One region of the Comamonas endophytica genome, then DNA from elsewhere that is predicted to be linked to it. Evidence: predicted binding sites of a transcription regulator. Region 1 holds the regulator's gene; each other region holds the start of a gene.
What was found. Region 1 encodes sigma-54, which starts transcription at its own class of promoters, with help from an activator protein. Its sites were predicted from a motif close to TGGCANGNAANCTGCTTT; they were not measured.

Region 1 (4,562 bases):
TGGCCAAGGACGAGGACATCTTCGAATGGGTCGGGAAGCAGGGCGTGGACGTGAACAAGTTCAAGGAAAGCTACAACTCCTTCACGGTCTCCAACCAGGTGCGCAAGGCGACCCAGCTGCAGCAGGAATACAACGTCGAGGGCGTGCCCTCGATCGGCGTGGCCGGCCGCTACTACACCGATGGCACGATGGCTGGCAACATGGCCAACGTGCTGCGCGTGACGGACCATCTGATCGCCCTGAGCCGCAAGGGCTGAGGCCACGCGGGGCCGCGGCCCCTGCATGACGGGCCCGCCTTGCGCGGGCTTTTTTGTGCCTGCTGGCGCCATGGACTTGCCGGGCGGGGCCATCCACGCACGGGGTTCCAGGCGGTGCCTGGGATTTAATGGGTCACACGCCCTACAATGGTCGCAAGATTCGTGCCCTCCATGAAAAAACGCCTACTTCCCCTTCTCCTGCTTTCAGCCCTTGCCTGCGGCGCGGTGCAGGCCGAAAGAGCCGATCGCAACAAGCCCATGAACATCGAGGCCGATGCGCTGCGCCACGATGAACTGCAGCAGACCAGCGTCTTCACCGGCAACGTGGTGATGACCAAGGGCTCGATCGTGCTGCGCGGCGCGCAGTTGGACGTGCGCCAGGATGCCCAGGGCTACCAGTTCGGCACGGTGAAGGCCGAGGCGGGCAAGCGCGCCTTCTTCCGGCAAAAGCGCGATACCCAGCCGGGGCAACCCGATGAATTCGTCGAGGGCGAGGCCGAGGTCATCGAATACGACGGCAAGGCCGACAACGTCCGGCTGATCCGCCGCGGCGAACTGCGCCGCCTGCGCGGAACGGCGCTGACCGACGAGATCACCGGCGCGGTCATCGTCTACAACAACCTGACCGATGTGTTCACCGTGGACGGCCAGGCCCGTGCTCCGGGTGGCGCCACCGGCGCCGCATCCGGCGGGCGCGTGCGCGCCGTGCTTGCCCCCAAGGAGCTGCCGCCGGCCGCGGCGCCCGCGCCGGCCACGAACCTTCGGCCCAGCACCACCCTTCCCTCGAACCAGTGAGCGGCGCTTCCGTGAACGCAACCTCCCCGCAGCCCGAATCCAGCCGCCTCGAAGTCAAGCATCTGGCCAAGTCCTACGGCAGCCGCAAGGTGGTCAAGGACGTCTCGCTGGCGGTGCAGAAGGGCGAGGTCGTGGGATTGCTCGGCCCCAACGGCGCCGGCAAGACCACTTCCTTCTACATGATCGTCGGCCTGGTGCGCTGCGATGCCGGCGACATCTTCATCGACGACCAGGCGGTCGGCAACATGCCGATCCACCAGCGCTCGCGCCTGGGGCTGTCGTACCTGCCGCAGGAAGCATCGATCTTCCGCAAGCTCAGCGTGGAGGACAACGTGCGCGCCGTGCTCGAGCTGCAGCGCGACGAGCAGGGCCGGCCCCTGACCCGCGACGAGATCGAGCGCCGCCTGCTGGCGCTGCTGCAGGAACTGCGCGTGGACCATCTGCGCGCCTCGCCCGCGCTGGCGCTGTCGGGCGGCGAGCGCCGGCGCGTCGAGATCGCGCGCGCGCTGGCCACGCAGCCGCGCTTCATCCTGCTGGACGAACCCTTTGCCGGCATCGACCCGATTGCCGTCATCGAGATCCAGCGCATCATCGGCTTCCTCAAGGCACGCGGCATCGGCGTGCTGATCACCGACCACAACGTGCGCGAGACCCTGGGCATCTGCGACCACGCCTTCATCATCAGCGACGGCCATGTGCTGGCCCAGGGCACGCCCGCCGAGATCGTCGAGAACGCCGACGTGCGCCGGGTGTACCTCGGCGAGCACTTCAGGATGTGAGCGCCATGTCCATCAGCCTGTGCCGGTTCGGAGGGGAACGCCGTTGAAGCCGGGTCTGTCGCTACGGGTATCGCAACACCTCGCCCTCACGCCGCAGTTGCAGCAATCGATCTGGCTGCTCCAGCTCTCGACGCTGGAGCTGAGCCAGGAAGTCGAGCACATGCTCGACGACAACCCCTTTCTCGAACGCACCACGGAAGAAGCCGAGCGCGAGGAATTCGGCCTGGCGCAGTCCGACGTGCCGGCGCAGCGCGACGACTATGCCGAGGATGCGCAGCATGCGTCGGCAGAGATGTCGGGCAGCAGTGGCGATGCCGACGCCGGCGAGGTCACTGCGCCGGCCGATGCCGCGCCCGATTGGGAAGGCGACGGCAGCAGCGATCTCGCGCCCGATGACAGCGAGTGGGGCGGCGAGGCGCGCGCGCGCAATGGCAGCAGCGAGGACGACGCCGAGGCCCAGGACCTGGCGCACGGCCACGAGTCGCTGACCGATCACCTGCACCGCCAGGCGCTGTCGCTCAGGCTGGGCGAGGTCGATCGCGCGGCGCTGCGCTTTCTCATCGAGTCGCTCGATGACCATGGCTATCTGGAGGATTCGCTCGAGGAACTGGCCGCGGGACTGGCCGGCGCGGATGCACTGGAGGAGCAGGAGGAACTGGTGCACCGCTTCACGGTGGCGCTGCGCCTGCTGCAGTCGCTCGAGCCGGTGGGCGTGGGAGCGCGCAACCTGGCCGAATGCCTGACCCTGCAGCTGCAGCACCTCGCGGCGCAGGACGACGACCAGACCGACGAGGCCACCGTGCAGACCGCGCTGCGCATCTGCGCGCAGCCCATGGACCTGCTGGCGCGCCGCGACGTGCGCCGCCTGATGCAGGCCTGCGCGGCCAGCGAGGAGCGCGTGCGCGCGGCCATGGCGCTGATCGCGCGGCTCGAGCCGCGGCCCGGGCGGCGCTTTGCCGACGTGGAGCGCAACCTGGTCGTGCCCGACGTGATCGTGCGCAAGATGGCGCGCAGCCGCGGCGACGGCCAGCCGCAGTTCAGCGTGCAGCTCAATCCCGAGGTGATGCCGCGGCTGCGCGTGCATGACATCTATGCCAACGCGCTGCGCGGCCACAAGGGCAGCGAGGGGCACGCGGCGCTGCAGCAGCGGCTGCAGGAGGCGCGCTGGTTCATCAAGAACATCCAGCAGCGCTTCGACACCATCCTGCGCGTGTCGCAGGCCATCGTGCAGCGGCAGAGGAACTTCTTCACCCATGGCGAGCTGGCGATGCGCCCGCTGGTGCTGCGCGACATCGCCGACGAGCTGGGGCTGCATGAATCGACCATCAGCCGCGTGACCACGGCCAAGTACATGGCCACGCCGATGGGCACCTACGAGCTCAAGTATTTCTTCGGCTCGGGCCTGGGCACGGAGACCGGCGGCAATGCCTCGAGCACGGCGGTGCGCGCGCTGATCAAGCAGTTCGTCGCGGCCGAGAATCCGCTCAAGCCTCTCTCGGACAGCCAGCTGGCCGAAATGCTCAAGGAGCAGGGCATCGAATGCGCGCGCCGCACCGTCGCCAAGTACCGCGACGTGCTGAAGATCGCGCCGGCCAATCTGCGCAAGTCGCTATAGCGCGCGGGGCCGGCAAGATGCCCTCCAATGCGCGCATTTGACGGCAAACGCGTATCCTTGGCGCCCTGCTATGAACCAACTGCAACTGTTTTTGCCCTGCGCCGCCGGCGTGGAGGACTATCTGGCCGACGAGGCCCACCGCATCACGGGCCTGACCGGGCACGACCTGCTGGTCGGGCGCGGCGGCGTGATGCTGCGCGCCTCGTGGCGCGACGCGCTGCTGCTGAACCTGCACAGCCGCCTGGCGCAGCGCGTGCTGGTGCAGCTTTCGACCTCGATGTACCGCAACGAGAACGACCTGTACCGCGCGGCCAGCGAGGTGGCTTGGGAGATCTGGTTCAGCCCGCGCGAGAGCTTCAAGATCGAGTTCACCTCGCAGCACAGCCCGCTGACCAGCCTGAATTTCGCGGCGCTGCGCGTCAAGGACGCGATTGCCGACCGCTTCCGCGCCAAGACCGGCGTGCGTCCCGATGTCGAGACGCGCTACCCGGACGTGCGCGTGCACCTGCACCTGACCACGGACGAGGCGACGATCTACATCGACACCTCGGGCGAGGCGCTGTTCAAGCGCGGCTGGCGCGAGGACAAGGGCGATGCGCCGCTCAAGGAAACGCTGGCCGCGGCAATGATTGCCGCGACCGGCTGGGACCCGCATGGCGACAATCCGCAGCCGCTGTACGACCCCTGCTGCGGCAGCGGCACGGTGGTCATCGAGGCGGCGCAGATCGCCTGCCGCATTCCGCCGGGCATCCAGCGCCGCTTTGCCTTCGAGAAGCTGGTGCCGTTCCAGCCGCATGTCTGGGAAGCGATCCTGCGCCAGGCCGAGGCGGCGATCTGCGAGAGTCCGGTCGGCATCTACGGCTCCGATGTCTCCCACCGCATGGTGGATTTTGCCGAACGCAATGCCGAGCGCGCGGGCGTGGCCAGCGCCGTGAACCTGCGCGGCGGCGACGCGCTGCAGCGCATGCCGCCGAGCGAGCAGCCCGGCGTGATGGTGCTCAACCCGCCCTATGGCGAGCGCATCGCCGCGGCCGGCTCGGCCGGGCGCAACGCGGCCGAGCGCATGGGCCAGGTCGAACGGGCCGGGCGCGAGACCGCGCAGACCGAGGATGGCGT
Region 2 (4,562 bases), 1.2 Mb from region 1:
ATCGCGCCGAGCATGGCGTGCTCTATGGAGGTGGGAAGCGAAGCGGCCATCATCACACCTCGCCCTGGCCCGGCTGCCATACGGCAGGTGCGCTGCTGCCGGTCTGCGATGCGAGACGCTGGTAGGCTTCGAGGCGGCGGTGCTGCGCGAAGTTGAAGATGGTGGTGCGGCCCAGCTCGCACATCGCCAGGTTGCAGTCGGCCACCACCAGTTCGTCATCCCAGCTGGTGGCCATGGCCATGATCTCGCCTTGCGGGTTGACGATGATCGAGTGGCCCATGAGCTCGAAACCGTCCTCGTTGCCGGCCTTGGCCACCCCCACGCCAAAGGTCGCGTTCTGGTAGCAGCCCGCCTGTATCGACAGCTGCGAATGGAAGTTGCGCAGATGGTGCGCCTCGAAGCCGCGGTTTTCCTGGTTCACGGCCGGCGTGTTGTAGCCCAGCATGGTCAGCTCGACCTGCTGCAGTCCCAGCTCGCGCCAGGCCTCGGGCCAGCGGCGGTCGTTGCAGATCAGCATGCCCAGGTTCACGCCATCGACCGGGCCCACGGGCGCCCGCACCACCGGGAAGCCCAGGTTGCCGACCTCGAAATAGCGCTTTTCCAGATGCTGCACCTTGCGCAGCGTGGAGAATTCCTTGTGGCCCGGCAGATGGATCTTGCGGTACTTCAGCACGATCTCGCCCGAGGGTGCGATCACCACCGAGGTATTGAAGCGGCGCTTGCGCAGCACGCCGTTCTCGTCGGGCTCATGGGCGATTTCCGCATACCCCAGATAGCAGGTCAGGCCGTAGCGGCGGATGGCATCGAACAGCGGCTGCGTTGCCGGCGAGGGCAGCGTCTGCTCGTACCAGCCATCGGCCTCGTCGAGGTCCTCCACATACCAGCGCGGAAAGAAGGTGGTGAAGGCGAGCTCCGGGAACACCACGACATGCGCGCCCTTGCGGTGCGCCTGTTCGAGCAGGCGCACCATGCGCGCCACGACCACATCGCGGCCTTCGGCTTTCTGGATCGGGCCAAGCTGGGCAGCGGCCACGGTGATGAGACGTTTCATAGCGGTCATTCAAGTGAATCTGGCGCCATCATCGGCAGCGCGGCGCGCACCGCCAAATACGCCAGAACCACCTTTGCAGCCCGCCGGAAAATGCCTCGACCGCGGCGCAAGTGTTTGTTGCGCAAGGGATTTGTCCAACCCCGGCACTGGCTTCAGCTGCCCTGCCCTTAACCTGTGGTTATGGGTTTGCGACAAAAGGTGATGTGCCCTGCCCGCGGCCGTGCAATGGCGGCAACGGCGCTTTCAGGCCCGGTGCACCAGAACGCGCGCGGTGTCGTGCACCCCGGGCGCGGGCACCGCATCCCGCCCCTCTTCCTTGAGCAACCGCTTGACGGTGGCCAGGAATTCCTTGGCCATTGCCGACAGCGGGCTGGTGTTGGCATGGATCTGGTAGATGCGATGCGAGAGCATGGGCCGCAGTGGCTTGAGCACCACGCCGTCCTGGCTCGGGCGGCGCGCGCCAAAGGCCTCGATCAGCGCCACGCCCACGCCGGCGCGCACCAGGCCCATGGCCTCGGGCGTGGAGCGGATCTCCACATCGGCGCGCAGCGCCAGCCCGGCAGCGGCGAAGAAGTCCGCGGCCAGGTTGCCGAAGGGGGTGTCGCCACCATAGCTGATGAAGGTCTGGCCCAGCAGATCGGCCGCGCCCACGGACTCGGCCTGCGCCAGCGGATGGCGCTCGGGCACCGCGCATTCGATGAAACCCTGGCCGATGGCGCGCGCCGCGACGTTCGCGCTCGGCGGCGCGGGCATCGAGGAGATCGCCAGATCGGCATGTCCCAGCAGCACATGCGGCAGCAGCGCATCGAAGGGCAGCGGCCGGTACTTGATGCGCACCTCGGGGTAGCGCGCGCGAAAGCGCCGGATGGCGACGGGCATCAGCCATTCGGCATAGCTCGGGCTGGAGACCAGCGACAGCTCGCCATGCGTGCCCACCGCCATGTCGGCGGCCAGCGTGTTGAAGCGGCGCACGCCATCGATGATGCCCTGCACCTCGCAAAACAGCCGCTGCGCCTCGGGCGTGGGTTGCAGCCGTCCGCGCACGCGCTCGAACATCAGCATGCGCAGCCGGCTCTCGGCCGTCGCCAGCATGCGGCTCACGGCGGGCTGCGACACGCACAGCATGCGCGCGGCGCCGCTGAGCGTGCCGGCCAGCATGATGGCGTGGAAGACTTCGATCTGCCGCAGGTTCAGCGGCACGGGTGGGGATAAAGGGGTGGCGGACATGGGACAGGCCTGGGGCGGGAACACCTGGAATCGCAAGCAAGGAGCACGCCAAAGGTGCAGCACAGGGCCTTTCCACTGCGCGCCCCAGCGACGTAACGCAACGAAACAAGACACCGAATGGCATTTTTCTTGCTTGTCGAACACCCATGACTCAATCCCTGCGCATCGTGGTCATCGTCCCGGACCCGCTTCTCGCCGACGAGCAGGAGCATGCCGAGCAGCAGCTCGAAAGATCACGCTCGCTGCGCATGGGCCTGCTCGAGGCCCAATACGATGTGGTGGCCACGCTGCCTGCCGATGTCTTCCTGCACGAGCGCATCGCGCAGCTGCACCCCGACCTGATCATCGTCGACGCCGAAAGCGAGGCGCGCGATGCGCTGGAGCATGTGGTCATGGCCACGCGTGGCGAGCGCCGCCCGATCGTGCTGTTCACCAACGACCCCGACACCACCCATGTACCCGATGCGGTGGCCGCGGGCGTATGCGCCTATATCGTCGAGGGGCTGTCGCCGCAGCGCATCCGCCCGATCCTGCAGGTGGCGATGGCGCGCTTCCAGCACGAGCAGTCGCTGCGCGCCGAGCTGCAGAACGCGCGCGACGAGCTCAAGGACCGCAAGACCATCGACCGCGCCAAGGGCATCCTGATGCAGCGCCAGGCGCTGAGCGAAAAGGAGGCCTACGACCGCCTGCGCAAGCTTGCAATGGACAAGGGCGTCAAGATGGTGCAGATCGCGCAGAGGATGATTGACGCGGCGGAGTTGCTGGGTTGAAGCTGCATCGACATCCTTCGGCAGGCTCAGGACGAACGGGTCATTTCCGTTCGTGCTGAGCTTGTCGAAGCATGAGCGGCCACGCCACGAATAGAGCGCGCTTTTCACGCCCCAACTCAGCACACACGCACGGTAATGGCGCATCGTCCAATCCATCGTGGGGCCGACACTGGATGGCACTCCGCCCCGCTCGCTCCTTGCTTCGCCTGCTATCGTTTTAATAGACCCCAAGACACTCCACTGCCTGGCACCGAACTTGCTTGAAGCTATCCAGGGTCAATGAAGACCCACCGACCGGCATTCAACGATCGATTGCCGCTCACCGGACAAAGGCGTCCCCATCCCAGTGCCCAGGCCCCGCCTGGACGCGTGATGTGGACGCCTTTTTTTTGCCACTTTTTTTGCCGAGACTGCATATGCCCGACCTGATGAAAGCCGGACTCCAGCGCCGCACCGTATTGCAAGCCGCGACCGTGGGCGCCGCGGGGATCTCCCCCGCGCTGCGCGCGCTGGTGCATGCCCAGGGCTCGGACGCACCCGAGAAGAAGGAAGTGAAGATCGGCTTCATTCCGCTCACCGACTGCGCCAGCGTGGTGATGGCCTCGGTGCTGGGCATCGACCAGAAATACGGCGTCAAGATCATTCCCACCAAGGAAGCGAGCTGGGCCGGCGTGCGCGACAAGCTGGTCAATGGCGAGCTCGACTGCGCGCATGTGCTCTATGGCCTGGTCTACGGCGTGCATCTGGGCATTGGCGGGCCGAAGAAGGACATGGCCGTGCTGATGAACCTGAACAACAACGGCCAGGCCATCACGCTGGCCAAGAAGCTCGCCGACAAGGGCGCCGTCAACGGCGCGGGCCTGGCCAGGCTGATGGCCAGCGAGAAGCGCGAATACACCTTCGCGCAGACCTTCCCCACCGGCACGCATGCAATGTGGCTGTACTACTGGCTCGCAGCCAACGGCATCAATCCGATGAAGGAGGCCAAGGTCATCACCGTGCCGCCGCCGCAGATGGTGGCCAACATGCGCGTCGGCAACATGGACGGCTTCTGCGTCGGCGAGCCATGGAACCACCGCGCGATCATGGACGGCATCGGCGTCACGGCCGCCACCACCCAGGAAATCTGGAAGGACCATCCCGAGAAGGTGCTGGGCTGCACGGCCGAATTCGCCGACAAGTACCCGAACACCGCGCGCGCCGTCACCGCCGCCATTCTCGAGGCCGGACGCTGGATCGATGCCAGCATGGCCAACAAGAGCCGGATGGCCGAAACCATTGCCGCCAAGTCCTATGTGAACACCAGCGTCGATGCGATCAACCAGCGCATCCTGGGCCGCTACCAGAACGGCATGGGCAAGACCTGGGACGACCCCGACCACATGAAGTTCTACAACGAGGGCGCGGTGAACTTCCCCTACCTCTCGGACGGCATGTGGTTCCTCACGCAGCACAAGCGCTGGGGCCTGCTCAAGGACCATCCGGACTATCTCGCGGTGGCGAAGTCCATCAAC
Region 3 (4,562 bases), 1.3 Mb from region 1:
GCGTGGTGCAGCCGCTGCTGTTCTGGCTGGGCATGGCGCATCTGCTGGAAGATGGCTACGCGGCCACGGGCTGGCTGCTGGTGGGCCTGATCCAGCTGGCCGTGATGGTGCTGCTGATCGCGCCGCTGCAGCGCCTGTGGCCGGTCGAGGCCGTGACCGACCGCCGCGCGGTGCGCGTCGATGTGCTCTACACGCTGGTGCATCGGCTGGGACTGTTCCGCATCGCACTGTTCTTCTCCATCGATCCGCTGTGGGACCATCTGTTCGGCACGCTGCGCGTGTGGGGCCTGCCCACCTACCATCTCGACGATCTCTGGCCGGGCGTGACGGACCAGGCGTGGGTCAGCTTCCTGCTGTACCTGGCGGTCTTCGACCTGCTGGACTACTGGATCCACCGCGGCCAGCACCATTTCGGCTGGTGGTGGAAGCTGCATGCGCTGCACCACTCGCAGCGCCAGATGACGATGTGGAGCGACAACCGCAACCACCTGCTCGACGACCTGTTGCGCGACAGCATCATCGTGCTGGTGGCGCAGCTCATCGGCCTGGCGCCGGGCCAGTTCGTGGCCATCGTCGCCATCACCCAGCTCAGCGAGAGCCTGCACCATGCCAACCTGCGGCTTTGGTTCGGGCGCATCGGCGAGCGCCTGTGGGTCAGCCCGCGCTTCCACCGCCGCCATCACACCATCGGCATCGGCCACGAGGCGCGCGGCACGACGCGCCGCAAGCGCGGCGGCAACAACTTCGGCGTGCTGCTGCCCTGGTGGGACATCCTGTTCGGCACGGCCAATTTCGAGCGGCGCTATGACCCTACCGGTGTCCGGGATCAGGTCGAGCCCGACGCCCAGGGGCGCCTGCGCGACTACGGCCAGGGTTTCTGGGCCCAGCAATGGCGTGGAGTTCTCCGATTGATGAACCGTGCATGAACCCGGTATGCTAGGGGCATGCGACTGCTTATCGACTCCTTCTGGCGTGCAGCAGCTTATTGCCTGCACAAACGGGTGATCCTCTGGTCCCTCGTTCCCCTGCTGTTCATGGCGCTGCTTTCGGCCGTGCTGGGTTACTTCTTCTGGGGGCCCGCGGTGCAGTGGGTGCAGGGGCTGCTGGAAGGGGCGAACTGGCTGCAGGCCGTCTGGGGCTGGCTGCAGGCGCGCGGCCTGGGCTTCGGCTCGGCGGCCATCGCGCCGGTGCTGGTGGTGCTGGTGGGCATGCCGATCATCGTGGTGCTGTCGCTGCTGCTGGTGGCGCTGTGCATGGCGCCGGCGCTGGTGGGGCTGGTGGGCGAAAGGCGCTTTCCCGGCCTCGAGCGCAAGCGCGGCGGCTCGGTGCTGGCCAGCCTGGCCTGGTCGCTGGGCTCCACGCTGGTGGCGCTGATCGCGCTGGTCGTGTCCATACCGCTGTGGTTCGTGCCGCCGCTGGTGCTGATCATCCCGCCGCTGATCTGGGGTTGGCTGACCTACCGGGTCATGGCTTTCGATGCGCTGTCCGAGCATGCCAGCAAGCGCGAGCGCCAGGTCATCTTCCTGCGCCACCGCTACAGCCTGATGGCCATGGGCCTGGTCTGCGGCTACCTGGGCGCGGCCCCGGCCATCGTCTGGGCTTCGGGCCTGCTGTTCCTGGCGGCCTTCTGGGTGCTGATCCCGCTGGCCATCTGGATCTACGCGCTGGTGTTCGCGTTCTCCTCGCTGTGGTTCGCGCATTTCTGCCTGGCGGCGCTGGAGGCACTGCGCGCCGGCCCGCAGCCGGCCGATGCCGCGGAAGTCGTGCCGCCGCTGGCGCCGCAGCCCGATGCGGCGGGCGCGCCGTCCCTTTCCTCTCCCCACAAGTGAACATCCATGGATTTGCAGTTTGGCGCCATCATCATTGGCGATGAGATTCTTTCGGGCAAACGCGCGGACAAGCACCTGTCCAAACTGATAGAGCTGCTGGCGGCACGCGGCCTGTCGCTGTCCTTTGCCGAATACATCGGCGACGACCGTCCGCGGTTGACGGCGGCGCTGGCGCGCGCCTTCGACAGTGCCAGCGTGGTGTTTTCCTTCGGCGGCATCGGCGCCACGCCCGACGACCACACGCGCCAGTGCGCCGCCCAGGCGCTGGGCGTGCCGCTGGCGCTGCATCCGCAGGCCGTGGCGCTGATCGAGGAGCGCATGCGCGATGTCGCGGCGGAAAAAGGCGAGCTGTTCGAGCCGGCCCGCCCCGACAACGTGCACCGCCTGCAGATGGGCAACTTTCCGCAGGGAGCCAGCATCATCCCCAACCCCTACAACAAGATCCCGGGCTTTTCCTGCGCCGGCCGCCAGGGCGGGGCGGTGCATTTCGTGCCGGGCTTTCCGGTCATGGCCTGGCCGATGGTGGAAAGCGTGCTCGACCGGCAATACGCACCGCTGTTCCATGGCCCTGCGCGCCGCGAGCGATCGGTGCTGGTGTTCGGCATCGGAGAGGCTACACTCACGCCGCTGATGCAGCAGCTCGAGACCGTGGGTGCGGGCATCCGGGTCTTCAGCCTGCCCAGCGTGGACCATGCGGTGCATGGTGCCCATATCGAACTGGGGATCAAGGGGCCGGTGGACGCAGTGGATGCGACCTGGCCTGCACTGATTGGGGGATTGCACTCTATTGGTGCAACATGGAGCACCGAAGTGGTGCGAGATCTATAGGATTTTTCAGCCTCCAGGGCCTGCACCTCTTTGGTGAATGCCATGGATGCTCCGGTACGGTGCTTTGCTCCGAGCAGGGTGGGGCGCCACGGTAGGGGCAGGCAGATGCAGGCCAAGCTGGCACGCAAACTGCTTGAAGTACCACAACATTTTTTGAACAAGCCGTTTTTGCAGGAGACCCTGATGGCTAAGACCGTTGCAGATGTGATGAAGATGGTGAAGGAGAACGAGGTCAAGTTCGTTGACCTGCGTTTCACCGATACCCGTGGCAAGGAACAGCACGTCACCGTGCCCGTGTCGCATTTCGATGAAGACAAGTTCACTTCGGGCCACGCATTCGACGGCTCCTCGGTGGCAGGCTGGAAGGGCATCGAAGCCTCGGACATGCAGCTCATGCCCGATCCCAATACCGCGAACATCGACCCGTTCTTCGAAGAAACCACGCTGTTCCTGCAGTGCGACGTGATCGAGCCCAGCGACGGCAAGGCCTATGACCGCGACCCGCGCTCCATCGCCAAGCGCGCCGAAGCCTACCTGAAGGCATCGGGCCTGGGCGACACCGCCTACTTCGGACCCGAACCCGAATTCTTCATCTTCGACGGCGTGCGCTGGTCCAACGAACCCGGCAACGTGAGCTACGAGATCGAAGAGTACGAAGCGCCCTGGAACACCGGCACCAAGTTCGACTCCGGCAACCGCGGCCACCGTCCCACCACCAAGGGCGGCTACTTCCCCGTGCCCCCCGTCGACAGCACGCAGGACATGCGCGCCGAGATGTCGCTGATCCTCGAATCGCTGGGCATTCCGGTCGAAGTGTTCCACCACGAAGTGGCGGGCGCCGGCCAGAACGAGATCGGCACGCGCTTCTCGACGCTGGTCGAGCGCGCCGACTGGACGCAGCAGCTGAAGTACGTGGTCTGGAACGTGGCCAACACCTACGGCAAGACCGCGACCTTCATGCCCAAGCCCTACGCCGGCGACAACGGCTCGGGCATGCACGTGCACCAGTCGATCTGGAAGGACGGCAAGAACCTGTTTGCCGGCGACGGCTATGCCGGCCTGTCCGACTTCGCGCTGTACTACATCGGCGGCATCATCAAGCACGCCCGTGCGCTGAACGCCATCACCAACCCCGGCACCAACAGCTACAAGCGCCTGGTGCCCGGCTTCGAAGCTCCCGTGAAGCTGGCCTACTCGGCCAAGAACCGCTCGGCTTCGATCCGCATTCCCTATGTGTCGAACCCGAAGGGCCGCCGCATCGAAGCGCGCTTCCCCGATCCACTGGCCAACCCCTACCTGTGCTTCTCGGCACTGATGATGGCCGGCCTGGACGGCGTGGAAAACAAGATCCATCCCGGCGAAGCCGCGACCAAGGATCTCTACCATCTGCCCCCGGAAGAAGACAAGCTGGTGCCCACCGTGTGCCACAGCCTCGACCAGGCCCTCGAAGCCCTGGACGCGGACCGCGGGTTCCTGACCAAGGGCGGCGTGTTCTCGGACTCCATGCTCGATGCCTACATCGAGCTGAAGATGACCGAAGTGACGCGCTTCCGCCAAGCCGTGCACCCCGTCGAGTACGACATGTACTACTCGCTGTGACAGCACGCCGGCCTGCAAGGGCTGGCGTCTCGGAAAAGCGGCGCAAGCCGCTTTTTTTTGGTCTGCAGGGTGTAGGTTTGCGCGTACAGCCCCCGGGTGAATTCATCCGTTTTTGACCGGTTCGGGCGATACTGGAGGCCAGAGCGCCAGGCGGATCGCAGGCGCCGCAGAACGAGGGAATGTCATGAAGAAGCTGCTGGTACTCCTGTTGTTGCCGCTCGTCGCCCCGCTGGCCTGGTCGCAAAGCACCATCTACCGCTGCGGCAATGAATACACCAACAATGCCAACCGGGCCAAGGAGCTGGG

Region 2: the regulator sigma-54 is predicted to act here: its motif matches at 2,397-2,414, upstream of M9799_RS15160 (ANTAR domain-containing response regulator).
Region 3: the regulator sigma-54 is predicted to act here: its motif matches at 2,776-2,793, upstream of glnA (type I glutamate--ammonia ligase).

What each region holds. Positions count from the first base shown of each region.
Region 1 covers NZ_CP106881.1:2,100,926-2,105,487, forward strand. Annotated here, with positions in the region: gene M9799_RS09395 (thiol:disulfide interchange protein DsbA/DsbL) at 1-257, shown strand, start outside; gene lptA (lipopolysaccharide transport periplasmic protein LptA) at 429-1,052, shown strand; gene lptB (LPS export ABC transporter ATP-binding protein) at 1,064-1,831, shown strand; gene M9799_RS09410 (RNA polymerase factor sigma-54) at 1,875-3,446, shown strand; gene M9799_RS09415 (THUMP domain-containing class I SAM-dependent RNA methyltransferase) at 3,517-4,562, shown strand, end outside.
Region 2 covers NZ_CP106881.1:3,322,676-3,327,237, reverse strand. Annotated here, with positions in the region: gene M9799_RS15175 (threonine ammonia-lyase) at 1-50, opposite strand, end outside; gene M9799_RS15170 (N-carbamoyl-D-amino-acid hydrolase) at 53-1,051, opposite strand; gene M9799_RS15165 (LysR substrate-binding domain-containing protein) at 1,295-2,278, opposite strand; gene M9799_RS15160 (ANTAR domain-containing response regulator) at 2,425-3,048, shown strand; gene M9799_RS15155 (CmpA/NrtA family ABC transporter substrate-binding protein) at 3,465-4,562, shown strand, end outside.
Region 3 covers NZ_CP106881.1:768,475-773,036, reverse strand. Annotated here, with positions in the region: gene M9799_RS03295 (sterol desaturase family protein) at 1-926, shown strand, start outside; gene M9799_RS03290 (EI24 domain-containing protein) at 945-1,829, shown strand; gene M9799_RS03285 (competence/damage-inducible protein A) at 1,836-2,657, shown strand; gene glnA (type I glutamate--ammonia ligase) at 2,841-4,256, shown strand; gene M9799_RS03275 (hypothetical protein) at 4,441-4,562, shown strand, end outside.